Regions from separate parts of the Pseudomonas sp. nanlin1 genome, predicted to be linked through region 2. Evidence: riboswitches for the same ligand, from Rfam matches in the RefSeq annotation. Region 2 holds a riboswitch; the other holds the start of a gene.
The links. Region 2 has a riboswitch for cobalamin ahead of QCL65_RS14345 (ABC transporter substrate-binding protein). Riboswitches for the same ligand answer to the same signal wherever they lie in the genome.

Region 1 (15,760 bases), 1.1 Mb from region 2:
ACGAAGTAGGGCACTTTATCCTCACCCGCGGTACCCGCAGCATGAGCGCGCTCTTCGAGTTGCTCGAGCGCCTCGACCAAGCTTCGTTGCAGGCGCAACGCAAGTTGACCATCCCCTTCCTGAAAGAAACCCTCGGCTGGTAGTTGGGCCGAATGGGTGCACCTGTGCACCCAGAACGTTCGCAATCCAGCTTTTAAGCACCCCTGACCCAGGCTTACTCAGGCCCTGTTGAGGCAGAACTCGACGAACGGCCTAGGGCTGTAACCCAGCAAATAGAGCCTCTGCAGAACTTTTTCAGAGAATTGACGCCGTTTTATTGTCAATGATGAGCTTTTCCTATGGAAAAGCTGGCCGAAGTATTGCATTCTCCTTTCCCGCTAGCCCGGTATTGCTGGGTCAGCGCGCTGTATCTGGGGTGTTTGGCGCCACAGACAGCGGGTTGCGATTCAGCAGTTCTATCGGCGTCCGAGGCCAGCACCCAGCGGCTCCTGGACGTCAGTCACTGCAGTGGCGCCAGGTTCCAACGACTCATCGCGAATACCGCTATAGCTGATTTTTTTACTAGATAAATCAATCAGATAGATGATTTTTTAGTTTGTTGTAATGCGCCCTGATTTATCCGGGCGCGTTAGATGTGCGATCAGAACCAATAAGTCACAATTCGTTCGATTGAATTTGCAAATGATGGCAATTTAAGGCAAGGTTGCCACCACTCAAACCTTTTCTCCACGGTCGTGCCCATGCTCAATCGCCTAGCACCCCTCGTGCCACTCGCTTTCCTGACCCTGTTGGTCGGTTGCGCCGCGCAATCGCCGGTGTCCCAGCAGCAGGTCTCGAATCCAGTTGTGATTCAGCCCCATCAGTCCCCTTCGAAAGCATCCTTGGTATTCGAAGACGAACAGATGACCGCTGAACAGGAACTCAATGAGTTCAATGGCCAGCCCTACGTCCTGCCGGTTTTGGCTGACAGTATTTTGGAACGTGGTAAAGCCCTGATCGGCACCCGTTACCGCTTTGGTGGTTCCAGCGAGCGTTCGGGTTTCGACTGTAGCGGCTTTATCGGTTATCTGTTCCGTGAGGAAGCCGGCATGACCTTGCCGCGTTCGACCCGCGAAATGATCAACGTTAAAGCTCCTCTGGTGTCGCGCAATAACCTTAAGCCGGGTGACCTGCTATTCTTCAGCACCGCAGGCCGCGGCCGGGTCAGCCATGCCGCGATTTATCTGGGTGACGCGCAGTTCATCCATTCCAGCAGCCGTCGTAGCGGTGGCGTTCGCGTCGACAGTTTGAATGACAGTTACTGGAGCAAGACCTTTATCGAGGCCAAGCGCGCCTTGGCCATGGCGCCGACCACGGTCATTTCCAGCAAGTAGGTGCCTGGCCTTAACCAGGTGGGTGCAGTCTATGTCGACACCGTTACGTATTGCTGCACTGTTTAGCGCCGCCCTATTGGGCGGTTGCGCCAGCGCGCCGGCTCCGGCGCCTGCTCCCAAGCTCATCCGCCCCGTTGTGATCAATACGACCCCCGGGTTCTCGCCGCAAACCGATGACGTGCTGTTTCGTGCGTTAGGTTTAGTGGGCACGCCCTACCGCTGGGGTGGTAATACGCCCGACTCAGGGTTCGACTGCAGCGGCCTGATTGGCTTCGTCTACCGTGACGCAGCGGGTGTGCAATTGCCGCGCTCGACCCGAGAGTTGATCAGCATGCGCAGCCCCAATGTGGACAAAAACGCTCTGCAATCAGGGGACTTAGTGTTCTTCGCCACCGGCGGCGGCTCTCAGGTGAGCCACGCGGGTATTTATGTGGGGGAGGGGCGTTTCGTCCATGCGCCGGCCACGGGCGGGACGGTACGCTTGGATTACCTGGCCAAGCCTTATTGGCAGAAAGCCTACCTCAATGCCAAGCGCGTGTTGGATGCAGGGAATTTAGCGCGTAATCCCTGACGTCTTTTTTTCATGTGATACGGGTCAGCGTTCGGGGGCTGCTCAGCGCGGGCCCCCGATCGATTCGCTTTACTTGGCGGCCGTTACGCGCCAAATCTTGTTACCTACATCGTCCGCAACCAGGACCGCGCCTTTGTGGTCACTGACCACACCCACCGGACGTCCCATCGCCTCCTCATCCTTGTTCAAGAAACCGGTCAATAGATCGACCGGCTGGCCGCTAGGCATGCCATTGCTGAACGGGACGAAAATCACCTTATAGCCGCTGTGGGGCTTACGATTCCACGAGCCGTGCTGGCCGATGATTGCGCCATTGGTGAACGGCGCGGGCAGCGCGTTGGGCTCGGCGAACATCAAGCCTAGCGAGGCGGTGTGTGGCCCTACCGCGTAGTCTGGCGCAATAGCCTTGGCCACTAGGTCTGGGTTTTGCGGCTCTACGCGCTTGTCGACATTCTGCCCGTAGTAACTGTAGGGCCAGCCGTAGAAGCCACCGTCTTTCACTGAAGTGATGTAGTCGGGTACCAGGTCGCTGCCGATTTCGTCGCGTTCATTCACCGCGGTCCACAGTTTGCCGCTCTGGGGCTCCCAGGCTAGGCCATTGGGGTTGCGGATACCGGACGCGAAAATACGGTGCTGGCCAGTGGCGGCGTCGACTTCCCAGATCGCGGCGCGACCTTCTTCGGCGGCCATGCCGTTTTCGCCGACATTGCTGTTGGAGCCGGTGGTGACATACAGCTTCTTGCCGTCTGGGCTGGCAATGACGTTCTTAGTCCAGTGGTGGTTCAAGGTGCCACCGGGGAGGTCGGTGACCTTGGCGCCTGGCGTGGTGATTGACGTTGCGCCGTCTTCGTAGCGAAAGCGCAGCAGGCGATCGGTGTCGGCGACATAGAAGTCATTGCCCACCAACGCCATGCCGAACGGTGAATTCAGCTTTTCCAGGAACACGGTGCGGGTTTCCGCCACGCCGTCGCCGTCTTTGTCGCGCAGCAAGGTGATGCGGTTGGGGCTAGGCACGCCTGCACCGGCTTTGGCCATGACCTTTTCCATCACCCAGCCGCGCACGCCGCTGCTGTCATCGGGCTTGGGCGGCGCATTGGTTTCGGCCACCAGTACGTCACCGTTGGGCAGTACGTACATCCAGCGCGGGTGGTCCAAGCCCTCGGCGAAGGCGGCCACTTGCGTGCCTGGCGCAGCGGTGGGCTTAGTGCCTGCGGGCCAACCCACCGCGTCGGCGATGTTCACCGTGGGGATCAGGGTTTTATTGGGCTCAGGCAATTTGGGCGAAGGCCCAGTGCCGTCACTGACTTGCAACGTCGAGCTCTCGCCGCAGGCGGCGAGCCCTGCGGTGGCGAGGATAAGCAGTGTAAGGCGAGTCTTGTTCATTATTAGCTTCCCTGAGCGTTAATCGTCATGCGTTAAGGCATAGAGGGCGCTGTGGCGACGGAGGTTCAACACGCTTTGCCACACCGGCTTGCATTGACGCTCCTACCCCAACCCTCTAACCTGCGCGACGTATTCAGGTGCTCGCCAGCCAAGGGCCGCGCGAGTGAAACAGGGAAGCCGGTGAGCGAGCCCCAGCTCGCGATTCCGGCGCTGCCCCCGCAACGGTAAATGAGTCAACGCCACGCACGGCGCCACTGTACTGAATCGGTACGGGAAGGCGCGTGGCCAAGCCGCACGGTTGCGGCTGCTCATGAGCCCGGAGACCGGCCTGAAGACTTTTATCGCGGTGCGCCAGCGCGTCGTGTTCAATTGATTCTGTCGCGCGGGGAGAGCGGCATTGGCGGTTGCCAGTCGGCGCCTTCGGGCCCCCGCCTGGCGCGTCGATGCAGCCTGCGCGCAGCCCTAGCGGAGACTTGCGATGACCGACACCCCCGAGCGCGACGAACGCCATCTGGCGCGCATGCTGCGCAAAAAAGCCGTGATCGACGAGCGCATTGCCAACTCCCCCAATGAATGCGGCTTGTTGCTAGTGTTGTCCGGCAACGGCAAGGGCAAAAGCAGCTCCGCATTTGGCATGCTCGCCCGGGCCATGGGGCATGACATGCGCTGCGGTGTGGTGCAGTTCATCAAGGGCCGCCATAGTACGGGCGAAGAGCTATTTTTTCGGCGCTTCCCCGAGCAGGTGCGCTACCACGTCATGGGCGAGGGCTTTACCTGGGAGACCCAGGACCGGCAGCGCGATATCGCAGCGGCGCAAGCGGCCTGGGCGGTGTCCCGTGAACTGCTGAGCGACCCGGCCATTGGCCTGGTGGTGCTCGACGAACTGAACATCGCCCTCAAACATGGCTACCTCGACCTGGACCAGGTGCTCACCGATCTGCAAGCCCGCCCGCCCATGCAGCACGTCGTGGTGACGGGCCGTGGGGCCAAGCCCGAGCTGATCGAGCTGGCCGACACGGTGACCGAAATGGGCGTGATCAAGCACGCTTTCCAGGCCGGTATCCGCGCCCAAAAAGGCATCGAACTGTGACGGATGCGCGCCAGTGCCCGGCGGTATTGATCGCCGCGCCAGCCTCGGGCCAGGGCAAGACCACCGTCACCGCCGCCCTGGCTCGCCTGCACCGCAACCAAGGCCGGCGAGTGCGGGTGTTTAAATGCGGCCCGGACTTTCTCGACCCCATGATCCTCGAGCGCGCCAGCGGTGCGCCGGTGTATCAGCTGGACATGTGGATGGTCGGCGCTGAAGACAGCCGCCGGCTGCTATGGGAGGCGGCGGGCGAAGCCGACTTGATCTTGATCGAGGGAGTCATGGGGCTGTTCGACGGCATTCCGTCCAGCGCCGACTTGGCCCGTCATTTCGGCGTGCCCGTGCTGGCCGTGATCGATGGCACCGCCATGGCGCAGACCTTTGGTGCCCTGGCCCTCGGCTTGGCGCGTTACCAGCCAGACCTGCCCTTCGCCGGGGTAATGGCCAACCGCGTCGGCACCCTGCGGCATGCGCAACTGCTTGAAGGTAGCCTGACCGAGGGCCTGCGCTGGTACGGCGGTCTGTCCCGTGACACCGGTATCGAATTGCCCAGCCGCCACTTGGGTTTGGTACAGGCCAGCGAGCTGAATGATTTGGACGAGCGCCTTGATGTCGCCGCAGCTGCGTTGGCCAGCAGTTGCGAAGTGTTGTTGCCGCCCCCCGTCACCTTCTCGGCGCCCGCACCGGTTCATATCGAACCGTTACTCAGTGGGGTGCGTATTGCCGTGGCCCGCGACGAAGCGTTTGCCTTTATCTACAACGCCAGCCTCGACGTGCTACGGGCCATGGGGGCGCAGTTGAGTTTTTTCTCGCCCCTTCACGACCAAAGCCTCCCGGCGTGCGACAGCCTCTACCTGCCCGGCGGCTACCCCGAATTGCACCACCACGCCTTGGCCGCGAACGCGCCGATGATGGCCGCTATTGTGGCCCATCAACAAGCGGACAAGCCGCTGTTGGCAGAATGTGGCGGCATGCTGTATTTGCTCGATGCCCTAACCGATGTCGCCGGCGAGCGCGCCGAATTGCTCGGCCTGCTGCCGGGTGAAGCGGTCATGCAAAAACGCCTGGCGGCGCTGGCGTTGCAAGTCGTGACATTGCCCGAGGGCGAGCTGCGCGGCCACACTTACCACCATTCGTTGACCAGTACCGAGTTGGCCCCCTTGGCGCGTGGGGTCAGCCCTAACGGTGGGCGTGGCGCCGAGGCGGTCTATCGCATCGGGCGCATGACAGCCTCCTATGTGCATTTCTATTTCCCTTCCAACCCAGCGGCGATTGCACGCCTGTTCGCCCCCGAGGCGCTCGATGTCTGAGCACGCCTACAGCCCACTAGAGCGGGCGGCGATTTACCGTGCCATTGGTGAGCGCCGCGACATGCGCCATTTTGCCGGTGGCACGGTGGCCCCTGAGCTGTTGACCCGCCTGCTCCAGGCTGCGCATCAGGCCCCCAGTGTCGGGCTGATGCAGCCGTGGCGCTTTATTCGCATCAGTGACCGCGAGTTGCGCGGGCGCATTCAGGCGCTGGTGGAGGAGGAGCGGGTACGCACCGCCGAAGCCCTTGGCCAGCGTTCCGACGAATTCATGCAGCTCAAGGTCGAAGGCATCGGCCAATGTGCCGAAGTGCTGGTGGCGGCCCTGAGCGATGATCGCGAGCGGCATATCTTCGGCCGCCGGACCCTACCTGAGATGGACCTCGCCTCGTTGGCCTGCGCCCTGCAAAACCTCTGGTTAGCTGCACGCGCCGAAGGCTTGGGCATGGGCTGGGTATCGCTGTTCGAACCTGCGGCCCTGGCCGAGCTACTGGGTATGCCGGCCGGGGCCAAGCCTTTGGCGGTGCTCTGCCTGGGCCCGGTGCAGGCCTTTTACCCGGCGCCGATGCTCAGCCTGGAAGGTTGGGCCGAACCACAACCCCTGGCCGAAATGCTCTATGAAAACCACTGGGGGCAACGTCCATGAGCATCGCCTTGCTAAGTGTGGCCGGGGTTGCGCTGGATGCCTTGCTGGGCGAGCCGCGCCGGGCCCACCCATTGGTCGCCTTCGGCCGCCTGGCCAACCGCCTGGAACAGCGCTTGAACATCGCCGGGCGCGGTTGGCGTAGCCATGGGGTCAGCGCTTGGGTGCTGGCGGTGGTACCGCTGACCTGTGCGGCGGCGCTGCTGGCCCAGTTGCCCTACGTGGGCGTGCTGGTGCAAGTGCTGGCGCTGTACTGCGCCCTTGGCCTGCGCAGCCTGGGCGAGCACGTGCTGCCGGTGGCGCAGGCGCTGCGCGCCGATGATTTGCCCAAGGCACGGCAGCGCGTGGGCTATCTGGTCAGCCGCGAAACGGCCGAGCTGGATGCCCCGGCCGTGGCCCGCGCCGCCACTGAATCAGTGCTGGAAAACGGCAGCGACGCGGTGTTCGCTGCGTTGTTCTGGTTTGCCGTGGCCGGCGCGCCAGGGGTGGTGTTGTACCGCCTGAGCAATACCCTTGACGCGATGTGGGGTTACCGCAACGAGCGTTTCGAGCGCTTCGGTTGGGCCGCGGCGCGTATCGATGATCTGCTCAACTATATTCCCGCGCGCCTGGTGGCGCTGACTTACGCGCTATTGGGCAAAACCCGTTTGGCCTTGACCTGCTGGCGGCGCCAGGCACCGCAGTGGGACAGCCCCAATGCCGGGCCGGTAATGGCGGCTGGAGCGGGTGCTTTGGGGGTTGAGCTCGGCGGCGCAGCGGTCTATCACGGTGAGTTGCACCAACGCCCAGTGCTCGGTGCCGGCCCTGCCGCCGACGCCACTGCCATCGAGCGCGGTTGGCGCCTGGTGCAGCGTGGGGTCTGGCTATGGTTATTGGTGCTGTGCCTGGGAGCCGAACTCTATGCTTGAACACGGTGGCCGCCTGGCCAAAGCGGCGCGGGATTACGGCATCGAGGTGGCCGATTGGCTCGACCTGTCTAGCGGCCTATCACCCTGGGCCTGGCCCATTCCACCGATTCCCGAGCGTGCCTGGGCGCGTTTGCCGGAAACCGATGACGGCCTCGAGGCGGCCGCGTGTGCTTATTACGGTGTGCCGCAGGTGCTCCCGGTGCCCGGCTCGCAAGCGGCTATCCAGGCACTGCCGCGCCTGCGACGCAGCGGCAGGGTCGGGGTACTGTCACCTTGCTACGCCGAACATGCTGAGGCCTGGCGTCGCGCCGGGCACCGGGTGCGCGAGGTCAGTGAGGAGGAAGTGGATTACTTTATCCCCAGCCTCGATGTGCTGGTAGTGGTCAACCCGAACAACCCCACAGGACGCTTGCTCAGTCAAGAGACCCTGCTGGCCTGGCATGCACGGCTGCGCGAGCGCGGCGGTTGGCTGGTGGTGGACGAGGCGTTCATGGACACCGCACCGCACGCCAGCGTGGCCCAGCAGGCCGATCGCTCGGGGCTCATCGTGCTGCGCTCGTTTGGTAAGTTCTTCGGCCTAGCGGGTGTTCGCCTGGGCTTTTCCGTCGCCGAGCCCCGCCTGTTGCAACTGCTGGCCGAACACGTCGGGCCCTGGGCTGTCAGTGGGCCCACGCGGGTTCTCGGCCAGGCCTGCCTGATCGACTTCGCCGGGCACGGGCGGCAAATCCAACGCTGCCAGCAGGCAGCCGAACGCTTGGTGCATACCCTGACTCAACATGGCCTGGCACCCAGCGGTGGTTGTGCGCTGTTTCAGTGGCGGCTAGACGAGCGGGCCGTGCAGATCCACGCCTTCATGGCCCGGCGCGGAATTCTCCTGCGTTTGTTCGATAACCCCCTGAGCCTGCGCTTTGGCTTACCCGGCGACGCGGCCGACTGGGTGCGCCTGGAAGCGGCCTTGGCCGAGTTTCACAAGGAGTTCCCATGACCACGCTGATGGTGCAAGGCACCACCTCCGATGCCGGCAAAAGTACCCTGGTGACTGCGCTGTGCCGCTGGCTGATACGCCAGGGTGTAGCCGTGGTGCCCTTCAAGCCACAGAACATGGCACTCAACAGTGCGGTCACCGCCGACGGCGGCGAAATCGGCCGGGCCCAGGCCGTGCAGGCGCAGGCGTGCGGGCTGGCCCCCCACACCGACATGAACCCGGTGTTGCTCAAGCCCAACAGTGACACCGGGGCCCAGGTGATCATCCACGGCCGGGCGGTGACTAGCATGAACGCCGTGGCGTACCACGACTACAAGGCCATTGCCATGCAAGCCGTACTGGCCTCCCACCAGCGGCTGACCGCCGCTTACCCTGTGGTCATGGTCGAGGGGGCGGGGTCGCCGGCTGAGATCAACTTGCGTGCTGGGGATATCGCCAACATGGGCTTTGCCGAAGCAGTTGACTGCCCAGTGCTGTTGATCGCCGATATCAACCGTGGCGGGGTGTTCGCTCACTTGGTCGGCACCCTGGAATTGCTTTCGCCCAGTGAACAGGCGCGGGTCCAAGGTTTTGTGATCAACCGCTTTCGCGGCGACATCGCCTTGTTGCAACCGGGCCTCGATTGGCTGGAGGCGCGCACCGGCAAGCCGGTGATTGGGGTGTTGCCCTACGTTACCGACCTGCATTTGGAGGCCGAAGACGGTCTGGATCGGCGGCAGGCGGCCAAGGCCGAGCGGGTGCTCAAAGTGATCGTGCCGGTGTTGCCGCGTATCAGTAACCATACCGATTTTGACCCGCTGCGTTTGCATCCGCAGGTGGACCTACAGTTCATTGGGCCGGGCGAGCCGGTCCCGGACGCCGACCTGATTATCCTGCCGGGCTCCAAGAGCGTGCGCAGCGACCTGGCCTATTTGCGCAAAGCCGGCTGGGAGCAGGCCATCAGCCGCCATCTGCGCTACGGCGGCAAGCTGGTGGGCATTTGCGGCGGCCTGCAAATGCTCGGCGAGCGGGTTGACGACCCTCTGGGCTTGGAAGGGCCGGCCGGCTCCAGCCCGGGCCTGGGCTTGTTGAGCTTTGTCACTGAACTGGAAGCGGACAAACAGCTGCGCAACGTGACCGGTCAGTTGAGCCTGGAAGACGCCCCGGTGAGCGGTTACGAGATCCATGCCGGGGTCACCCGGGGTGCGGCGCTGGCACACCCTGCGGTGCGCTTGGCTGACGGTCGTTGGGATGGCGCAATCAGTGCCGATGGGCAAATTTTTTGCACCTATCTGCATGGTTTGTTCGAGTCGCCCCAGTCCAGCTCAGCGCTGCTGCGCTGGGCCGGACTGACCGACGTGCAGGCCGTCGACTACCACGCGTTGCGCGAGTTTGACATCGAGCGCCTGGCTGACTTGGTGGAACGGCACTTGGACACGACACGCCTGCTGCAGCTATGTGGCCAGCCGGCGCAGGGGCATAGAACATGCTGCAACTGATTCTGGGTGGCGCCCGATCGGGCAAGAGCCGCCTGGCTGAGCGCTTGGCTAGCGACAGCGGCCTGGCCGTGACCTACATCGCCACCAGCGAGCCCATCGACGCTGAGTTGAACCAGCGCGTGCAACTGCACCGCGCGCGTCGGCCGGCACACTGGGGCTTACGCGAAGAGCCCCTGGCACTTGCCCAAGTGTTGCGTGAACACGCCGCCCCGACTACCTGCCTGCTGGTGGACTGCCTAACCCTATGGTTGACCAACCTGCTCCTGCTCGACGACCCCCTGCGTTTGGCGCAGGAGCGCGATGAGCTGCTCGACAACATTGGGCAGTTGCCGGGCGAAATCATTCTGGTAAGTAACGAAACCGGCCTGGGGGTCGTGCCCCTCGGTGAGTTGACCCGCCGTTATGTCGATGAAGCCGGGCTATTGCACCAGGCCCTCGCCGAGCGTTGCCAGCGGGTCGTGCTGACGGTCGCAGGCTTACCCCTTACCCTCAAAGGACCTGCGCTATGAGCCCAGCCTGGTGGTTACAAGCGTGTCGGCCGGTGGACCGGCAGACCCATGAACAAGCGTTGCTGCGCCAGCAGCAACTGACCAAGCCCGCCGGCGCGCTGGGCCAGCTAGAGCAGCTCGCCGTGCACTTGGCCGGCTTGCAGGGCCAACTAAAACCCAGCGTCGAGCACGTGTGGATCGCGATTTTCGCTGGCGACCATGGCATCGTTGCCGAAGGGGTCTCGCCTTTTCCCCAGGCGGTGACCGGGCAGATGCTGCATAACTTCGTCAACGGCGGCGCGGCCATCAGCGTCCTGGCGCGGCGCTTGAGCGCCCAACTTGAAGTGATCGACCTCGGCACGGCTACATTGCTGGAAGACTTACCAGGGGTGCGCCACCTGCATATCGGGCCCGGTACGCGCAATTTCGCCGAGGTTCCCGCCATGACGACGGCCCAGGGCGCGCTCGCGTTGCAAGCTGGCCGCGACAGCGTGCAGCGGGCACTGGCGGCGGGTTCGCAGCTGTACATCGGCGGCGAGATGGGCATAGGCAACACCACCTCGGCCGCGGCGCTGGCCTGCGCCTTGCTGGCCTGTCCAGCCAAGACCATGGCCGGGCCAGGCACGGGCCTGGACGCGACCGGGGTCAGCCACAAGGTGCAGGTGATCGAGCGCGCGTTGCAACGGCATGGGGCATTAGCCAATGACCCTCTGCAACAGCTGTACTGTTTTGGCGGTTTCGAGTTGGCGGCGTTGGCGGGCGCCTATGTGGCCTGCGCCCAAGCCGGCCTGGCGGCGCTGGTCGACGGCTTTATCTGCACGGTTGCGGCATTGCTGGCGGTGCGACTCAACCCAGCGGTGCGCGACTGGCTATTGTTCGCCCATGGCGGCGCCGAGCCGGGCCATCGCCCCGTGCTGGCCGCCTTGCAGGCGCAGCCATTGTTGGACCTGGGCCTGCGCCTGGGTGAAGGCAGCGGCGCGGCGCTCGCGGTGCCACTGCTGCGGCTGGCCTGTGACCTGCACGGGCAGATGGCGACCTTCGCCGAAGCCGCCGTGGCGGATCGCCCCGCATGACCTTGCACCTGGATTTGCTGCGCCATGGCGAAACAGAGCGCGGCAGCGTGCTGCGCGGTAGCCTCGACGACCCCCTGACCCAATCGGGCTGGGCGCAGATGAGTGCGGCCGTGGTGGGCCGTGGCCCGTGGACAGGCGTAGTCAGCTCACCGCTGCAACGTTGCGCCCGCTTCGCCGAAGCATTGGCTGCCGAGCGGGGCCTGCCGTTGGTCCTGGAGCCCGACCTGCAAGAGCTTCACTTCGGCGCCTGGGAGGGCCGTTCCCCTGCAGACCTCATGCTTACCGACGCAAAAGGCTTGGGCCAGTTTTGGGCCGACCCTTATGGTTTCACGCCGCCGCAAGGGGAGCCGGTACTGGCCTTCAGCGAGCGCATCCTGGCAGCCTTGGAACGCCTGCGCGCCCGCCATGAGGGGGAACGCGTGCTGCTGGTCAGCCACGCCGGGGTAATGCGCCTACTACTGGCCAGGGCACGGGGTTTGCCGCGTAATGACCTATTACAGGTCACGGTCGCTTACGGCGAAGTCCTGCACTTAGACGTCGACGCTCATGGCGTGCTGCGCGAGCGTCTGTGAACATGCTGCCGTTCTGGATCGCCTTGCAGTTCCTCAGCAGCCTGCCGGTCAGCCTGCCAGGCATGCCAGCGGCCTCGGCCATGGGCCGCTCATTGCTGTATTACCCGCTGGTGGGCTTGCTGTTCGGCGCGCTGTTGTGCGGGCTGGATGCGTTGTTGGTCGGGGCTCCGTTGTTGTTGCATGCGGCTTTGCTGCTCAGCGCCTGGGTGCTGCTCAGCGGTGGCTTGCACCTGGACGGCCTGGCCGATAGCGCAGACGCCTGGCTCGGCGGTTTTGGCGACCGCCAGCGTACCCTGGAAATCATGCAAGACCCGCGCAGTGGGCCCATCGCTGTCGTCACCCTGGGCTTATTGCTATTGCTCAAGTTCAGTGCCCTGGTGGCGCTGCTGCAAGTCGAACACAGCTGGGTGCTGCTGCTGGCGCCAATGTTGGCGCGCTCGGCGATGCTCGCGTTGTTTTTGACCACACCTTACGTCCGCGCTGGCGGTTTGGGTCAGGCGTTGGCCGAGCACCTGCCGCGCCGCGCCGCTGGCCTAGTGCTAGTGGTGGCTCTAGTGGTCGGTGGGGTGTTCGGTGGCTGGGTCATTGTCGCCATGGGGTTCGCCTTTTGGGCCCTGCGCCGCTTGATGCTACGCCGCTTGGGCGGGACCACTGGCGATACCGCCGGGGCTTTGTTGGAGGTGCTCGAAATGGTAGCCCTGGTGACGGCAGCGTTGTAACCGCCAGGCGCTGCCCTGGGATTTATCTGGCAACACTCTTCGACACATCAGCCTACAATCCTATCTTCGAGATCTTGCGGAGAATAACAATGACTTCAGTCTGGCGTAGCAGCGGTTGGCTGCTGCTCGGTGCCGCTTTGATCCTGGCGTTATCATTGGGTGTACGGCATGGCTTCGGCCTTTTTTTAGCGCCCATGAGTGCTGATTTTGGCTGGGGCCGTGAGGTGTTTGCCTTCGCCATTGCCCTGCAAAACCTCATATGGGGCCTCGCCCAGCCCTTTGCCGGTGCCTTGGCCGACCGTTACGGCGCGGCCCGTGTGGTCAGCGTGGGTGGGGTTCTGTATGCCGTCGGCCTATTGCTGATGAGCTTCGCCGACTCAGCCCTGAGCCTTTCTCTGAGCGCTGGGCTGTTGATCGGTATCGGCCTGTCTGGCACATCGTTCTCGGTGATTCTGGGGGTGGTGGGCCGGGCGTTGCCGCCAGAGAAACGCAGCATGGGCATGGGGGTCGCTGCTGCCGCCGGTTCGTTCGGCCAGTTCGCCATGTTGCCGGGCACCCTCGGCCTGATTGGCTGGTTAGGTTGGTCTGCGGCGTTGCTAGCTTTGGGCCTGTTGGTCGCGCTGATCCTGCCTCTGGTGCTGATGCTCAAGGACCGCCCTCTGCCCACGGTCAAAGGCCATGACCAGAGCTTGGTCGAAGCCCTGCGCGAGGCGGCGGGCCATTCAGGCTTCTGGCTGCTGGCGTTGGGGTTTTTCGTCTGCGGTTTTCAGGTGGTCTTCATTGGCGTGCACTTGCCTTCCTACCTGGTCGACCAACACTTGGAGCCAATGGTCGGCACCACGGTATTGGCGCTGGTCGGGCTGTTCAATATCTTCGGCACTTACATCGCCGGCTGGCTCGGCGGGCGTATGTCCAAGCCACGTTTACTGACGGCGCTCTACCTGCTACGGGCGGTGGTCATTACGCTGTTTGTCTGGCTGCCGCTGAGTGTCACCAGCGCTTATCTGTTCGGGATTGCCATGGGCTTGCTGTGGTTATCCACGGTACCCCTTACCAACGGTACGGTGGCGACGCTATTCGGTGTGCGTAACCTGTCGATGCTGGGCGGCATTGTGTTTTTATTCCACCAATTGGGGGCCTTCCTGGGGGGCTGGCTGGGCGGGGTGGTCTACGATCATACGGGGAGTTACCAACTGGTGTGGCAGCTGTCGATTCTGCTCAGCCTATTGGCGGCGGCGTTGAACTGGCCGGTGCGTGAGCGCCCAGTGGCGCGCTTACAGGCGCAAGGCGGGTTGGCATGAGCCGGCTGCAACGCAGTGGGCTGTTCGTGCTCTTTGCCGCGCTGTTGGCGGTGGCTTGGTGGGGCTGGCAGCGCAGCGGCCTGGCGTTACTGCAATTGAACATGAGCCTATGCTGAAGGCTATTGAGAAGGAGTCGGTTATGCGTGGATGGGCATTGGCGTTAGGGCTGTTGGCGACTTCCCCGAGCTGGGCTGATAGCTGCCCGGATGTCTTGCAGGGGCAGTTGCCAAAGCTGCGGGCCAAAGAATCGATCGACCTGTGTCAGCGCTTTAAAGGCAAGCCGTTGGTGGTGGTCAATACCGCCAGCTTCTGCGGCTTTGCGCCCCAGTTCAAAGGGCTTGAAGCGCTGTACCAGCGGTATAAGGGGCAGGGCCTTGAGATGGTCGGGGTGCCTTCCGACGACTTTAAGCAGGAAGCCAAAGATAGCGAGGAGACCGCCAAGGTCTGTTACGCCAATTACGGCGTGACGTTCACCATGACCGAGCCGCAAGTGGTGAAGGGGCCCGATGCCGTTCACCTGTTTAAAATACTGGCCCGCCAGAGCAGCGCGCCCACCTGGAACTTCTACAAGTACGTGATCGACCGCCAAGGCCAGGTGGTTGATTACTTCTCCAGCCTGACGAAGCCGGATGACCCGCGGCTCGTTCAAGCGGTGGAGAAGGCGATCGCTTCAACGCCCTGAGACCCATCCAGAACGAAAAAGCCCGCATCGTGAGATGCGGGCTTTTCTTGTAGCCAAGGCCTGGTTTAGAAGCGGTAGGTCAGTGACGAACCAATACCGTGGGCGCTGTTTTTGTAGTTGGCCTGGTAAGTGCGGTTGCCGGTGTTGGTGCGGTTGACACTGACTTCTTCTTCCTTCAAGTAGGAGTAAGCGACGTCGATAGTGATATCGTCGGTCGGGCTCCAGCCTGCACCGAAGCTGATGGCAACGCGGTCACCCGTCGGGATGCGGGTCGAGCGATCGGTGTTGTTGGTCGGCGACTGATCGACCGACAAGCCGGTACGCAGGGTCCACTGCTTGTTCAGCTTGTAAGCCGCGCCAATGGCGTGAGCCCAGGTGTCGTGCCAGTTTTGCTCTTCGGCGATGTTTGCGAATGCGCCACCGCCTTCGTTCTCGACGATGATCGACTTCAAGCGGCTCCAGCGGGTGAATGTGCTGCCCGCGTAAAGGGTCCAGTCATCGTTGAGTTCATGGGTGACGGAAAGGTCGACGATTTCAGGGGTGTCGATGCTCAACGAGGCATCGAACTTACCGCCTGTGCCTGTGCCCAGTGCAGCGCCCAGCGGGAAATTGACACGGGTGTCGCCTTCGAGCTTGTACTTGACCTTGGAGTGGTAGGTCAGGCCCACACGGGTGGAATCGGTGGCTTGTACCAGAAGACCTGCGTTGAAACCGACAGCGGTGTCGTCGCCCTTGATCTTGACCCGGCCTTCAGGGAACGGGCCCGCACCGGTCAGCGATGAGGTCAGCTCACCTTTGATGTGGTTGATAGTCGGCCCGAAACCGATGGAGACGCGATCGTTGAAGGCGTAGCTGACGGTCGGCTGCAAGGTGACCACCTGTACGTGGCTCTTGTCGGACGAGAAGCGACCGGCGAAGCCACTTTCGTAGTCGGTGACCAGACCAAACGGGGCATACATGCCAAAACCGAATGCCCAGTGATCATCGATGGGCTTGACGTAGTAACCCATGGGCACACCGACGAAAGGCACCATGTCGCCATCGTTGGTGCCGGTGGAGTTGCCGCCGGTTTGTTTGAGATCGGTCTTGGCGATGATCGCCGCGGCGCCGAAGCTGACTTGTTCGCGCTTGATGCGCGACATGCCGGCAGGGTTGCCATACACAGTACTGGCGTCTTCGGCAGATGAGGA
Region 2 (15,760 bases):
CCTTTAAACCATGGTTCCATTGCCACACAGGCCAGCACGATCATTGCGCTGGGCACGCCCCAGTTAAGCAAGCGGTTGCTGGGCGGCAGGTAGTAGATCACCACGGCGCAAACCCCTACCACCAGCAACGGCACCCACAATGCCTGCTTGATCAAGCCTCGGCGATAGAGCACGCCAATGCCGATACCGAGCAAGAATTCATAAATGATGTTGTTCTGGTAAAAACGGCTGGCGCCGCCGTACTGGCCCAATACCTGACTAACGGCAAACAGCGCTGCTGCCACGATCAACGGCCGGTAGCGCTGGGGTACCGTAAACACCAGTGAGAACAGCAGGTAAAAGAACATTTCATAATTGAGCGTCCAGCCCACATTCAGCGTGGGGTAAAGCCCGTAGCCGCCAGGGTTCTCCGAGGGAATGAACAGCAAGGAGAGGACGAAATGCGGCAGATCGATAGCAGAATGCGGCAGCCAATCGCCCATGCCCACCAGCATTAAGCCCATTAACACCGTGTACAGCCAATAGGCCGGGATGATACGAATGGCGCGGTTAAGCAGAAAGCGCCCGGCTGGCATGTCTTTGTCTTGGGTCGAGAGAAAAATCACCAGGCCGCTGATCACAAAAAACAGGTCTACCCCTACCGCCCCGCGGTCAGTAAAAAACTGGCCAATGGGACCGCTGGCGTGAAAGTCAAAAAATATCTGCATAAAGTGGTGGCATACCACCATCCATGCAGCCAGCGCCCTTAAGGCTTGAAGCGAAATCAACATTGCCTACCGCCTGTTTACAAACCCACATTTCACGCCTCATTTTGGGGCGCTTTGACAGTGGGACTACAAAAAAGCGAGAAAGGTCGCGAAATTTTCACCGCCCGCCTGACCATCGGACGATGCGCGGCCGGCACGGCGACTGAGCATAATCAAGGTGTGGCCAACATGAATGAAATTCATCTAGAACCTTGCCACCCTCCAGCGACCCGCAGGTTTGTTATGATTCGCGGCTCTGTCACAGCTTTCCATCGGCAATTTTCTCTAGAGTGGTTCCCATGTCCGACCGCAGCGCCCGCCTCCAGGCCCTCCAGCAAGCTCTCAAAGAGCGCATCCTGATCCTCGACGGCGGCATGGGTACGATGATCCAGAGCTACCGCCTGGAGGAACAGGACTACCGTGGTGAGCGCTTCGCCGATTGGCCCAGCGACGTCAAAGGCAACAACGACCTGCTGCTGCTCAGCCGCCCCGACATCATCGCCGCCATCGAAAAGGCCTACCTGGACGCCGGCGCCGATATCCTCGAAACCAACACTTTTAATGCCACCCAAGTGTCCCAGGCCGATTACGGCATGGAAGCGTTGGTCTACGAACTGAACGTCGAGGGCGCGCGGGTCGCCCGCCAGGTGGCGGACGCGAAAACCCTGGAAACGCCAGACAAACCGCGTTTCGTCGCCGGTGTACTGGGCCCGACCAGCCGCACCTGCTCGCTGTCGCCGGACGTCAACAACCCTGGCTATCGCAACGTCACCTTTGATGAACTGGTGGAGAACTACAGCGAAGCGACCCGAGGCCTGATCGAAGGCGGGGCGGACTTGATCCTCATCGAGACCATTTTCGACACGCTCAATGCCAAGGCGGCGATTTTCGCGGTGCAAGGGGTCTACGAAGAACTGGGGGTGGAGCTACCTATCATGATCTCCGGCACCATCACCGACGCCTCGGGCCGCACCCTCTCCGGGCAGACCACCGAGGCTTTCTGGAACTCGGTGAGCCATGCCAAGCCCCTTTCCGTCGGCCTCAACTGCGCACTGGGCGCCAGCGAACTGCGCCCGTACCTGCAGGAACTGTCGAGCAAGGCCGGGACCTACGTGTCGGCCCACCCCAACGCGGGCCTGCCCAATGCCTTCGGCGAATACGATGAGCTGCCGGAGCAAACCGCACAGATCATCGCGGAGTTCGCCCAAAGCGGCTTTCTTAATATCGTCGGTGGCTGCTGCGGCACCACGCCGGCGCACATTGGCGCAATCGCCCAGGCAGTGGCCGGGTATGCGCCGCGGGTCATCCCCGACATCCCCAAAGCGTGCCGGCTTTCTGGCCTCGAGCCGTTCACCATCGACCGCCAGTCGCTATTCGTCAACGTTGGCGAACGCACCAACATCACCGGCTCGGCGCGGTTCGCACGGTTGATTCGTGAGGAAAACTACACCGAAGCCCTGGAAGTGGCCCTGCAACAAGTGGAAGCAGGCGCCCAGGTCATCGACATCAACATGGACGAGGGCATGCTCGATTCGAAGAAGGCGATGGTGACCTTCCTCAATCTGATCGCCGGCGAGCCGGATATCTCCCGTGTGCCCATTATGATCGACTCGTCCAAATGGGAAGTCATCGAAGCCGGCCTCAAATGCATCCAGGGCAAAGGCATCGTCAACTCCATCAGCATGAAGGAAGGCGTCGACGCGTTTATTTATCACGCCAAACTGTGCAAACGCTACGGTGCCGCGGTGGTGGTGATGGCGTTCGACGAGGACGGCCAAGCCGACACCGAGGCGCGCAAAAAGGAAATCTGCAAGCGCTCCTACGACATTCTGGTCAACGACGTGGGCTTCCCCCCGGAAGACATCATCTTCGACCCGAACATCTTCGCCGTGGCCACCGGCATCGAAGAACACAACAACTACGCTGTCGACTTCATCAACGCCTGTGCTTATATCCGCGATGAGCTGCCGTATGCATTGACCAGCGGTGGCGTGTCCAACGTATCGTTCTCGTTCCGGGGCAACAACCCGGTGCGCGAAGCCATTCACTCGGTGTTCCTGCTCTACGCCATCCGTAACGGTTTGAGCATGGGGATCGTCAATGCCGGTCAGTTGGAAATCTACGACCAGATCCCTGCCGAGTTGCGCGACCGCGTCGAGGACGTGGTGCTTAATCGCACCCCTGAAGGCACCGACGCCCTGCTGGCAATCGCCGACAAATTCAAAGGTGACGGCAGCGTCAAGGAAGCCGAAACCGAAGAGTGGCGCAACTGGCCGGTCAATCAGCGGCTAGAGCACGCGCTGGTCAAGGGCATCACCACCCATATCGTGGTGGACACCGAAGAGTCGCGGCAGTCGTTCAAACGCCCTATCGAGGTGATCGAAGGGCCATTGATGTCCGGCATGAACATCGTCGGCGACCTGTTTGGCTCGGGCAAAATGTTTCTGCCCCAGGTGGTCAAATCCGCCCGGGTGATGAAGCAGGCCGTGGCCCACTTGATCCCTTTCATCGAAGCAGAAAAAGGCGACAAGCCCGAGGCCAAGGGCAAGATCCTGATGGCCACGGTCAAAGGCGACGTGCATGACATCGGCAAGAACATTGTCGGCGTGGTGCTGGGCTGTAATGGCTACGACATTGTCGACTTAGGCGTGATGGTCCCTGCAGAAAAAATCCTCCAGGTGGCCCGTGAGCAAAAGTGCGACATCATTGGGTTATCCGGCTTGATCACCCCTTCCCTCGACGAAATGGTCCATGTGGCCCGCGAGATGCAACGTCAGGATTTCCACCTGCCATTGATGATTGGCGGGGCGACCACCTCCAAAGCCCACACGGCGGTGAAGATCGAGCCCAAGTACAGCAACGACGCGGTAATCTACGTCACCGATGCCTCGCGCGCCGTTGGCGTGGCCACGCAACTGCTGTCCAAGGAACTCAAGCCTGCCTTTGTCGAACGAACCCGCCTGGAATACATCGAGGTGCGGGATCGCACCGCCAACCGCAGTGCACGCACCGAGCGCTTGACCTACGCCAAGGCCGTGGCCGCCAAGGCCACCTTCGATTGGGCCAACTACACCCCGGTCAAACCGACCTTCACCGGTGCCCGCGTGCTGGAGAACATCGACCTGCAGGTGCTGGCCGATTACATCGACTGGACGCCGTTCTTTATTTCCTGGGACCTGGCCGGCAAATACCCGCGCATCCTCACCGACGAAGTGGTGGGCGAAGCGGCCAGCGCATTGTTCGCCGATGCCCAGCAGATGCTGCGCAAGCTGATCGACGAAAAACTTATCAGTGCCCGCGCCGTGTTTGGCTTTTGGCCAGCCAACCAAGTGCAGGACGATGACATCGAGCTGTACGACGATGCCGGCCAGCCGCTGGCCAAGCTGCACCACCTACGCCAGCAAACGCTCAAGACCGATGGCAAACCCAACTTCAGCCTCGCCGACTTTGTCGCGCCCAAGGCCAGTGGCGTCACCGACTATATAGGCGGGTTTATCACCACCGCCGGGATCGGCGCCGAAGAAGTGGCCAAGGCTTATCAGGACGCCGGGGACGACTATAACTCGATCATGGTCAAGGCCCTGGCCGATCGCCTGGCTGAAGCGTGTGCGGAATGGCTGCACCAGCAGGTGCGTAAAGAGCACTGGGGCTATGACCAAGGCGAACAACTGGACAACGATGCGCTGATCAAAGAGCAATACAAAGGTATCCGCCCTGCCCCCGGCTACCCGGCCTGCCCTGACCACACGGAAAAAGGCACCTTGTTCGAATTGCTCGACCACAACGGCCAAAGCCGCGTGACCTTGACCGAACACTACGCCATGTTCCCCGCCGCCGCCGTCAGCGGCTGGTACTTCGCCCACCCGCAGGCCCAGTATTTTGCGGTGGGCAAAGTGGATAAAGACCAGGTGCTCAGCTACACCGAGCGCAAAGGCCAGGCGTTGGAAGTCAGCGAGCGCTGGCTGGCTCCCAACCTTGGGTATGATAATTAAGGGTGAATAAACCAATATGTGACGGCCACACACACCAACACCATCAGGAAGGCTATGGCCCAGGCATCGACTTTACTGGCAGACTTTTGAGTTTTGGCAGAGTTGTTCATTAGGCTTCGTCTCTTGTGATTATTGTGTGGACGCAACCTGGAGTTAAGCCTACGAATGCCCTTTGCACAAGCAGGGATATTAACCACCCATGGAACCGTTAGACCATTCAGTTATGGGCATATATTAAAAGTTCACTTTTACGCATATTACCAAACTGTTATTGTCCGTCGGCTCCGCTGGGAGTGCGCGGCCGTGCGCGCAGATTTGCCGTTAGCAGCCTGAGAACAGGACTACCATGTACGTTTACGACGAGTACGATCAACAGATCATCGAGGACCGCGTCAAGCAGTTCCGTGACCAGACCCGCCGCTATCTGGCCGGGGAGTTGAGCGAAGAAGAATTTCGCCCCCTGCGCTTGCAGAATGGGCTTTATATCCAGCGCTTCGCGCCCATGCTGCGAGTCGCCGTGCCCTACGGCCAACTGACCTCGCGGCAGACCCGCATGATGGCGAAGATCGCCCGCGACTTCGATAAGGGCTATGCCCACATCAGTACCCGGCAGAACGTGCAGTTCAACTGGCCCGCCGTGGAAGACATCCCGGACATTCTGGCTGAACTGGCCACCGTGCAAATGCACGCGATTCAGACCAGCGGCAACTGCCTGCGCAACGTCACCACCGACCAGTTTGCGGGTGTGGCTGCCGACGAATTGGTAGACCCGCGGCCCTGGTGCGAAATCATTCGCCAGTGGACCACCTTCCACCCGGAATTCGCCTACCTGCCGCGCAAGTTCAAGATTGCGCTGAATGGCTCCACCAGCGACCGCGCCGCCATTGAAGTGCATGACATCGGCCTCGAGCCGCTGCGTAATGAGGCCGGCGAGTTGGGCTTCCGCGTGCTGGTGGGCGGCGGTTTAGGCCGCACGCCGGTGGTGGGCGCATTCATTAATGAATTCCTGCCTTGGCAAGACCTCCTCAGCTACCTAGACGCTATCCTGCGGGTCTATAACCGCTACGGTCGGCGCGATAACAAGTACAAGGCGCGTATCAAGATTCTGGTCAAGGCGCTGACGCCCCAGGTGTTTGCCGAGAAAGTCGAGGCCGAGATGGCCCACTTGCGCGGCGGCAGCACGACGCTGACCGAAGCCGAGCTGCAACGGGTCGCCAAGCACTTCGTCGACCCCGACTACAAAACCCTGCCGGTGTTCGACGCTGAGCTCAACCGCTTGGGCGAAGAACACCCTGGGTTCGCGCGCTGGCGCAGCCGTAACACCCTGGCCCACAAACAGCCGGGCTACGTGGCGGTGACTCTGTCGCTGAAACCGACGGGCGTCGCCCCCGGTGATATCACCGACAAGCAACTGGACGCCGTCGCTGACCTGGCCGACCGCTATAGCTTCGGCCAACTGCGTACGTCCCATGAGCAGAACATCATCCTGGCCGATGTCGAGCAAACCCGCCTCTTCGAGCTGTGGGGCGAGCTCCGTGAGGGTGGCTTCGCCACGCCGAACGTGGGCCTGCTGACCGATATCATCTGCTGCCCTGGCGGCGACTTCTGCTCTCTGGCCAACGCTAAATCGATTCCAATCGCCGAGTCGATCCAGCGTCGCTTTGACGACTTGGATTACCTGTTCGACATTGGCGAGCTTGACCTGAACATTTCTGGCTGCATGAACGCTTGCGGCCACCACCACGTGGGCCACATCGGCATTCTTGGGGTGGATAAGAAAGGCGAAGAGTTTTACCAAGTGTCCCTGGGTGGCAGCGCCAGCCGTGACGCCAGCCTGGGCAAGATTCTCGGCCCTTCGTTCGCCCAGGATGCCATGCCTGATGTGATCGGCAAGCTGATCGATGTTTACGTGGAGAAGCGCACCGAAGACGAACGCTTCATCGACACCTACCAGCGTATCGGCATTGAGCCCTTCAAGGAGCGCGTCTATGCAGCGAATCATTAAGAACAATGAAGTCGTCGACGAAACCTGGCACCTGCTGCCCAAGGACGCAAGCTTCGACGGCATCAGCAACTGCGACGACCTGATCGTGCCGCTGGCCCTTTGGCGCGAACACGGGCACGCCCTGAAAGCCCGCGACGGCGGCCTTGGGGTGTGGCTAGACAGCGACGAAGAAGCCGAAGAAATTGGCGACCAGGCCAATGAATTTCAAGTGATTGCCTTGAACTTCCCGTCTTTCACCGACGGCCGCAACTACTCCAATGCGCGCCTGTTACGTGATCGTTATGGGTTCAAGGGCGAGTTGCGAGCCATTGGCGATGTGTTGCGTGATCAACTCTTCTACCTGCACCGCTGCGGCTTCGATGCCTTTGCCCTACGCCCGGACAAAGACCCGTACGAAGCGCTGGAAAGCCTGAAAGACTTTTCCGTGACCTACCAGGCCGCCAGCGACGAACCACAGCCGCTGTTTCGTCGCCGTTAAACGGAAAAGATCGGGGCCAAGGCCCCTCCTACCAACGTAGGAGGGGCCTTGGCCCCGATCTTTTCATACGTTGCAATCACCAGAACCGCTGACCGCTCAAACGCCCCCACACCCTGGTCAACAGGTGGTCCGCCGACACCGCCGCGGCCAACCCTACTCGCTCCTGCAGGCTCTTGCGCTCGGCATAGTGCAGGTGGAACACCTCAGCCTGCTTGGCGCGCTCGGCCAGGTATTCGTCGCTGGTCTTGAGCTCGTCCACCAGCTGCTTCTCCAGCGCCGTCATACCCAGCCAGACTTCACCGGTAGCCACTTCATCAATCGATAACTGCGGCCGGTAATGGGCCACGAAGCTTTTGAATAGTTTATGGGTGACGTCTAGGTCTTCCTGGAATTTTTCCCGACCCTTCTCGGTATTTTCGCCAAATACCGTCAAGGTGCGCTTGTACTCACCGGCCGTGAGCACTTCAAAATCGATGTCGTGCTTTTTCAGCAGCTTGTTGACGTTCGGCAATTGCGCCACTACCCCGATGGAGCCCAGCACCGCAAACGGGGCGCTGATGATCTTCTCGCCAATGCAGGCCATCATGTAGCCGCCGCTGGCCGCGACTTTGTCGATGCACACGGTAAGTGGCACACCCGCCTGGCGAATACGTGCCAGTTGCGAGGACGCCAGGCCATAACTGTGGACCATGCCGCCGCCGCTTTCCAGGCGCAGTACCACTTCATCGCGGGACGTCGCCAGGGTCAGTACGGCGGTGATCTCATGGCGTAGGCTCTCGGTGGCCGATGCCTTGATATCGCCGTCGAAGTCGAGCACGAAAACCCGCGCCTTACTGTCGGGTTTGTTCTTCTGCTTTTTGTCGGTCTTGCTCTGCGCCTTGCTTTGCTCTTTGCGTAAGGCTTTAAGCTGATGCTTGTCGAGCAGGTTGGCTTCGAGACGTTCGCGCAAGCCTTTGTAGAAATCGTTGAGTTTACTGACTTGCAACTGGCCAGCGGCCTTGCGCCGCCCTTTACCGCGCAGCGCAGCAATGGCCACCAACACGACAATGATAGCCACGACCAAGGTCACGGTACGGGCCAGAAAGCCGGCGTAATCGGCTAGAAAATCCACAGCAACTCCTCATTGCGAAAGGCCCCGCAACACCGCAGGACAATAGTATCGGCCAAGCATACCGGGGGGGCTCGACGCCTGCCAGTGCGTTGCAGACGAGCGCGATTCGGCAATTCAAACAAGCGTATGTTTTTTTATTGACAGGCGCCTGGCCCACCCCTACCCTCGCTAGACTTTCATCACCGCTATTACTGCCTACCTCCAAAAAAAGGACCGCGCCATGACCTCCGTAGCTGACGCCGTAAAAACCATGCAAGCCAAATTCAACCCGGCCGCTGCCGCTGGCCTGGACCTGATCTTTGGCTTTCGCATCGACGAAAGCAAACACTTCAACCTGATCGTCAAGGACAGCACCTGCGAACTGCAGGAAGGCGAGAACCCTGACGCGAACGTGACCCTGGTGATGGACAGCGAAACCCTGGAAGGCATCGTCAGCGGTGAAACCGACGGCATGCAAGCCTTTATGGGCGGCAAGCTGCGCGCTGAAGGGGACATGATGCTGGCGATGAAACTGAGCGAACTGTTTCCCGTCTGAAACCGGCTGAACCCCGCCCGCGTATACCAGGGAGTCCGCGCCCATGAGCAAGACCGAACTGTTCGACCTCGACGGCCAGGTCGCCCTGGTATCCGGTGCCAGCCGCGGCATCGGCGCTGCCATCGCTCATTTGTTGGCACAACAGGGCGCCCATGTGATCGTCTGCAGCCGCAAGCTGGGCGGCTGCGAAGCGGTCGCCCAGGCGATCCGCGACGAGGGCGGCCAGGCCACCGCACTGGCCTGCCATATCGGCGAGCTCGAGCAGATCACCCAGTTATTCAGCGAGATCCGCCAGCGCTTCGGCCGCTTGGACGTGCTGGTCAACAACGCGGCCACCAACCCCCAGTTCTGCAATGTCTTGGACACGGACCCGGCCGCGTTCCAGAAGACCGTGGACGTTAATATCCGCGGCTATTTCTTTATGTCTGTGGAAGCCGGCAAACTCATGCGCGAACGCGGCGCTGGCAGCATCATCAACGTGGCGTCGATCAACGGGGTGTCGCCCGGGGCGTTCCAGGGTGTCTACTCCATGACCAAGGCCGCCGTGATCAACATGACCAAGGTGTTCGCCAAAGAATGCGCGGCGTTCGGTATCCGATGTAACGCCCTGCTGCCCGGCTTGACCGACACCCGATTCGCCTCCGCCCTGGTGAGCAACCCGGCCATCCTCCAGGGTGTGCTGCAACAGGTACCACTCAAGCGGGTGGCCGCGCCAGCCGAAATGGCCGGGGCGGTGTTATACCTGGCCAGTGCCGCCTCCAGCTACACCACTGGCGCTGCGTTGAATGTGGATGGAGGCTTCCTTTCCTAAACCCGGCAATTATCAAGTAGGGCTTCAAGGTGTTGCAATAAACGCGCTATTTATCCGTCCCTGATGGGCAAAGGATACTGCGCGAACACCTGACGGAGACCCACGCCATGCCTGCCCACCACCTGATGCCCACCTATCAACCCTTACCGATGAGCTTCAGCCACGGCGCAGGCTGCAAGCTGTGGGACGGCGAACAGCGAGAGTACCTCGATGCCCTGGCTGGGGTCGCGGTGACCAGTGTTGGCCACTGCCACCCGCGGGTGGTCGACGCCATTCGCGAGCAGGCCGGGCAACTGCTGCACACCTCTAACCACTACGGCATCCAATGGCAGCAACGCCTGGCGGCACGCTTGGCCCAGGTGTCGGGCATGGAACAGGCGTTTTTCAACAACTCTGGTGCCGAAGCCAACGAAACAGCGCTCAAGCTCGCGCGTTTGTATGCCCAGCACCGGGGTATTGAGCGGCCCCTAGTGGTGGTCATGGAAAACGCTTTTCACGGACGCACCCTCGGCACCCTGGCCGCCAGCGATTGCTCGGCGGTGCGCTTGGGTTACAAGCCATTACCTGGGGAGTTCCTGCGGGTGCCGTTCGGTGAGTTGTCCGTGCTCCACGACCTGACCCAAGCCTTCGGCGAACGGATCTGCGCCGTGCTGGTAGAGCCGGTGCAAGGTGAGAGCGGCGTGCGGGTAGCGCCGCCGGGCTATCTAAAAGCGCTGCGCGCCCTGTGCGACCAGCAAAGCTGGTTGCTGATGCTTGACGAGATCCAGACCGGTATCGGCCGCACCGGCCAGTGGTTTGCGTTTCAGCACGAAGGCATCCTGCCCGACGTTATGACTCTGGCGAAAGCCCTGGGCAATGGGATCCCCATCGGCGCCTGCCTGGCCCGGGCCCAGGTGGCTCAGTTGTTCACGCCTGGCAGCCACGGCAGTACCTTTGGCGGTAACCCGCTGGCGTGCAGGGTCGCTTGCACCGTGCTCGATATCGTTGAACAAGAAGGCCTGCCCGCCAACGCCGCCCGCCAGGGGCAGCGCCTGCTGGAGGGTTTGCGCGCCGCCGTGGGGCACCTGCCCTGCGTAAAACAGTTGCGCGGTTTAGGCTTGATGGTGGGCATAGAGCTGCACAGCCCAGCGCGGGACCTGGTGCGCCGGGCCGCCGATGAACAGCGCTTGCTGATCAACGTCGCCCGGGGCACCACGATCCGCCTGCTGCCGCCGTTGACCGTGGACGATGGGCAGATCGACGAAATTATCCGCCGGCTGGCGGCGCTGCTGGGCAACTGAACTCCCTTCGCCGACGCGGCTCAGCCTAGTAAATAGCGCACATGGGGCCGGCCATTTTCCGTCAGCACGACATCGGCCCTGACGCCATACACCTGCTCGATCAACCCAGCGTTCAGCACCTGGGCAGGGCTGCCGCAAGCCACTTTTCGGCCCTCTTTGAGTACCACCAGCAGGTCGCAGAATATGGCCGCCAGGTTCAGGTCATGGATCGCCATGACGCACGTCAGTGGCAGGCTGCGCACCAGTTGCAGCAGTTCGAGCTGGTGCTGGATGTCCAGATGATTGGTCGGCTCGTCGAGCAACAGCTCGCTGGGCTCCTGGGCCAGGGCACGGGCGATTTGGGCGCGCTGGCGTTCACCACCGGACAAGGTCTGCCAATACTGGTCCTTGCGGTGCCACAAACCGACCTGAGCCAGTGCCCGTTCGACGATCAGATCGTCGTCCTGGCGCCAGGGCGACAGCGGCGAACGATGGGGCGTGCGGCCCAAACGCACCACCTCCAACACACTGATGTCGACCTCGGTGGCCGCGTGTTGCTCGACCAATGCGACTTGGCGGGCTACCTGACGCCGCGGCTGCTTCGCCAAAGGCTGCCCATCCAGACAGACCGAACCCTGGCTAGGTGCACGTAGGCCAGCCAGCAGGCGCAGCAGCGAAGACTTACCCGACCCATTCGGGCCGATCAGGCCCAGTAGCCCCCCTGGGGGAACCTCCAGGCTGACGTCGTCGAGAATCAACCGGCCACCGGCGGTCCAACTCACGCCACTCAGTGACAGGCTCATGTGGCGCGCCTCGTGCGGTAGAGGATCAAGGCAAACGCCGGAGCGCCCACCAGGGCGGTGACCACGCCAATCGGCAAGACCTGGCCCGGTACGATGACCCGGGAAACGATATCGGCCAGCACCATGAAATTCGCCCCGATGAGCACCGAGGCCAGTAACAGCCGTAAGTGGCCCGGCCCGACCAGAAACCGCGCCATGTGCGGCACCACCAGCCCGACAAAGCCGACAGCACCGACCACGCTGACAATGGTGGCGGTAATCAAAGCCGTGACGGCGAACAACAGCAAACGCACACGGCCTACGGACACACCCAGGCTCGCCGCTGCGTCTTCACCAAAGGCGAAAGCGTCGAGGGTACGTGCCAGGTACAGGCATACCAGCAAGCCAAAGCCGACCACCACAGCCACCAGCCAGACGTCTGGCCAACGCACCCCACCCAGGCTGCCCAGCAGCCAGAACATCACACTGCGCGCTTGCTCGGCGTTGGCCGAGGTAGAAACGATATAGGCCGTCAATGCGTTGAATAGCTGCGAGCCCGCGACACCCGCAAGGATCACCTGGCTGGGCCCGCCTCGCACCCCGGCCGCCAGCAGCAGGATCATGGCGAACGCCAGGCCAGCGCCCAGGAACGCGCCCAGGGAAATCCCCACTACCCCGCCGCCGATCCCCAATAGCATGACCACCACCGCGCCGGTGGAGGCGCCGGCAGAAATCCCCAGCACGTAAGGTTCGGCCAGCACGTTGCGCAGCAGCGCTTGCAGCACCGCCCCACAAATCGCCAGGCCAGCGCCGCAGCAGGCGGCGACCAGGGCGCGGCTGAGGCGGTATTCCCAGACGATGCCCTGCTCGATGCGTTGCACCGTATACGTCCCCAACCCCAGGCCATTGAGGATGGCCTTAACCGTGGTCGGCAAGGGGATGCGCATTTCGCCGATCGATACCGCCAGGGCAATCGATACGCCTAGGCTGGCCAGCGCCAGCGCCGCCAGGAGCAGCCGCCAGCGCAGCCCGCGCTCGCCTGCCAGCCCGCTGATCACCGGGCCGGGCTCGCGCCTTGCAGGCCTGCGGCGACCCCCTCGATGGCGCGCACCACGTCCATGGACGGGTTCAACGACTGGGCGTCGACCACCACGATGCGATTATTGCGTACGGCGTCCAGCTCGCGGGTCACCGGATCATTGCGCAGGAAGGCGATTTTCTTGTCGACGTCGTCGGCCGGGTACAAGCGGCGCTCCATCCGCGCCACTACGATCACTTCAGGGTTGCGCGCGGCAATGTTCTCCCAGCTCACGCCAGGCCATTCCTCGTCGCTCTCGATGATGTTGCGCAGCCCCAACACCTCGCTGACATAACCCGGTGCCCCGTTGCGACCAGCCACCCATGGGTCGCCTTCCAGGCGTGTGCTGGAAAACCAATACACCACCGACAAGGGTTTGGGCTGATCACGTTTGACCTTCTGCACCGCATCGTCGATGCGCTGGTGCAACTGGGTGAGCAACCGCTCACCGGTCGCCTGCACATCGAAAATGGTCGCCAGCTCGTTGATTTCGCGGTCGATCAAGGCCAGGGAAAACGGCGCGCTGCGGCTGCCATCGGCATTGGACGTCGTCGTCACGCCTTTGCCCTCGCAGTCGCTGGGCGAAACATAGGAGGCAATACCCAGCGCCGTCAGCTGCTCAGGAGTCGCGACCTCACCGCTGGGGCCTATGTGGTAGGTGTACTGCGCCGTCACCAGGTCTGGATTGGCCTTGGCCACCTTTTCGAAACTCGGCGCGTTGTCCGCCAGGCGTGGCACCTTTGCGTTAGCCGCCTGCAACGCTTCGGGCAGAGGCCCGAACCAGACACCGGTACCGACCATGCGTGGCGCCAGGCCCAGGGACAGCAGAATTTCGCTGCTGGCCTGGCCCAGGCTGACCACGCGCTGGGGCGCTTGGGCAAAGCTCAGCTGTTGCCCACAGTTGCTCAGTATCAGCGGGTACTGGGTACCGCCCGGGGCGGCGAACGCTGGCAGCGCAGCCACCACGCCCAAAACCAATAGCGCCGGGCGAAAATAACCTGATATCACGGAGAACTCCTTGGATAACGCGTCCAATAAGAAGCGGGAAGGCCTGGGGCAAGGTCTGGCTCACGCGGGTTGACCCGCGTATACAGTGGCGCGACCGCGCCGGGTTCTCACCGGCTTCCTGCCCCAGGTGCAAATGAAAGCGCGCCGACGTTAGGGCAGATGCGCACAAAGATCAACTGCTGCGGCCCCTGCAGGCCTTGAGCTTTTTTCAGCGCGCCTCATCAATCGCTTCAATCAGCCGATACAATCAAGCAATTGGACCCTGTCGCCGCGCCGCGTTAGCCTTGCAGCCACACTCGGTGAAACCTGCGCGGGCCTGGAAGGTCCTCTTTATGACCCTGCCGTTCTATAAAGAAATGCCTCGACCCCCTGGTGCCTATGTCTAAGCGGATGTTGAAAGACGGTTTTTCACGCAAAGTCGACTACCTGCGCATGTCGGTCACTGACCGCTGTGATTTTCGTTGTGTCTACTGCATGGCTGAAGACATGACCTTCCTGCCACGCCAGCAGATCCTCAGCCTGGAAGAACTCGAACAAATCGCCGCCAGTTTCGTCGCCCTGGGCACGCGCAAGATCCGCCTGACCGGGGGCGAGCCTCTGGTGCGCGCCGGCATCGTCGATCTATGCCGGCGTATCGCGGCACTGCCGGGCTTACAAGAGCTGTGCATGACCACTAACGGCTCGCAACTGGGCAAATTGGCTCAGCCCTTGTTCGACGCCGGGCTCAAGCGCCTCAACATCAGCCTCGACAGCCTCGACCCCCAGCGTTTCCGCGAACTGACCCGCACGGGCGACCTGAGCAAGGTCATCGAAGGCATCGACGCTGCCAACGCGGCGGGCTTCGTTCACACCAAGCTCAACTGTGTGGTGATGCGGGGGCGCAACGACCATGAAGTCACCGACCTGGTGACCTTCGCTATCGAACGCGGCCTGGACATTTCGTTTATCGAAGAAATGCCCTTGGGAGTCATCAGCGAACACAGCCGCGCCGAGGCGTTTTTCTCCAGCGAGCAAGTGCGCGAGAAAATTGCCGAGCGCTATACGCTGGTGCCGTCCACCGAGTCGACCCAGGGGCCTTCCCGCTACTGGCGGCTGGCCGAAGCGCCCGACATCCGCCTGGGCTTCATTTCGCCACACAGCCACAACTTCTGCGCCACCTGCAATCGGGTGCGCCTGACCGTCGAGGGGCGGCTGTTGCTGTGCCTGGGCAATGAACACTCGGCCGACCTCAAGAGCGTTCTACGCAGCCACCCCGGCCACCCGGAAAAACTCGAACAGGCGATCATCGCGGCCATGCAGCTCAAACCCTGGTCCCATCAGTTCGAACTGAATGACGATGTACAGGTGGTGCGCTTTATGAACATGACCGGCGGTTGACGACCCATTGATTGCTCATTCGTAGCGATTGGTTTGAAAAACTCATTTATCAAAACCGGCTCGGCGCGTGACAATCAACCCCTTACCTCGCGGCGGCTACCGTCGCTCGCACAACAATAAGGGGATCCCTGCATGCAAGATGTCGTCATCGTCGCCGCCACCCGTACCGCTGTCGGCAGTTTCCAGGGTGCGCTGGCCAGTGTGCCTGCGGTCGAACTGGGCGCTGCAGTGATCAGTCGCCTGCTCGAACACACCGGGCTGGCCCCAGAGGCTGTCGATGAAGTGATTCTAGGCCAAGTCTTGACTGCTGGCGCTGGGCAGAACCCGGCGCGCCAAGCGGCATTGCTGGCAGGCCTGCCCCACGCGGTGCCCGCCATGACTTTGAACAAAGTCTGTGGGTCCGGCCTCAAGGCTGTGCACCTGGGCGCACAGGCCATTCGCTGTGGCGACGCTGAAGTAATCATCGCCGGCGGCATGGAAAACATGAGCCTGGCCCCCTACCTGATGCCAGGAGCCCGCACGGGCTTGCGCATGGGCCATGGGCAGGTTGTCGACAGCATGATCACCGATGGCTTGTG

Region 1: another riboswitch for cobalamin. It lies ahead of cobO (cob(I)yrinic acid a,c-diamide adenosyltransferase); the one in region 2 lies ahead of QCL65_RS14345 (ABC transporter substrate-binding protein).

The regions. Positions count from the first base shown of each region.
Region 1 is NZ_CP124218.1:4,159,927-4,175,686, reverse strand. It holds gene hda (DnaA regulatory inactivator Hda) at 1-143, shown strand, start outside; gene QCL65_RS19215 (C40 family peptidase) at 741-1,373, shown strand; gene QCL65_RS19210 (C40 family peptidase) at 1,405-1,944, shown strand; gene QCL65_RS19205 (PQQ-dependent sugar dehydrogenase) at 2,014-3,327, opposite strand; cobalamin riboswitch at 3,446-3,674, shown strand; gene cobO (cob(I)yrinic acid a,c-diamide adenosyltransferase) at 3,806-4,417, shown strand; gene QCL65_RS19195 (cobyrinate a,c-diamide synthase) at 4,414-5,724, shown strand; gene bluB (5,6-dimethylbenzimidazole synthase) at 5,717-6,367, shown strand; gene cbiB (adenosylcobinamide-phosphate synthase CbiB) at 6,364-7,272, shown strand; gene cobD (threonine-phosphate decarboxylase CobD) at 7,265-8,257, shown strand; gene QCL65_RS19175 (cobyric acid synthase) at 8,254-9,735, shown strand; gene cobU (bifunctional adenosylcobinamide kinase/adenosylcobinamide-phosphate guanylyltransferase) at 9,723-10,244, shown strand; gene cobT (nicotinate-nucleotide--dimethylbenzimidazole phosphoribosyltransferase) at 10,241-11,296, shown strand; gene cobC (alpha-ribazole phosphatase family protein) at 11,293-11,868, shown strand; gene QCL65_RS19155 (adenosylcobinamide-GDP ribazoletransferase) at 11,871-12,587, shown strand; gene QCL65_RS19150 (MFS transporter) at 12,677-13,888, shown strand; gene QCL65_RS19145 (glutathione peroxidase) at 14,028-14,570, shown strand; gene QCL65_RS19140 (OmpP1/FadL family transporter) at 14,636-15,760, opposite strand, start outside.
Region 2 is NZ_CP124218.1:3,081,983-3,097,742, forward strand. It holds gene QCL65_RS14295 (acyltransferase family protein) at 1-770, opposite strand, end outside; gene metH (methionine synthase) at 1,046-4,738, shown strand; gene QCL65_RS14305 (nitrite/sulfite reductase) at 5,085-6,743, shown strand; gene QCL65_RS14310 (DUF934 domain-containing protein) at 6,727-7,221, shown strand; gene sohB (protease SohB) at 7,298-8,332, opposite strand; gene QCL65_RS14320 (SCP2 sterol-binding domain-containing protein) at 8,553-8,867, shown strand; gene QCL65_RS14325 (SDR family oxidoreductase) at 8,911-9,678, shown strand; gene QCL65_RS14330 (aspartate aminotransferase family protein) at 9,786-10,958, shown strand; gene QCL65_RS14335 (ABC transporter ATP-binding protein) at 10,979-11,740, opposite strand; gene QCL65_RS14340 (FecCD family ABC transporter permease) at 11,737-12,735, opposite strand; gene QCL65_RS14345 (ABC transporter substrate-binding protein) at 12,774-13,805, opposite strand; adenosylcobalamin (AdoCbl) riboswitch at 13,808-13,948, opposite strand; gene moaA (GTP 3',8-cyclase MoaA) at 14,184-15,182, shown strand; gene QCL65_RS14355 (acetyl-CoA C-acetyltransferase) at 15,315-15,760, shown strand, end outside.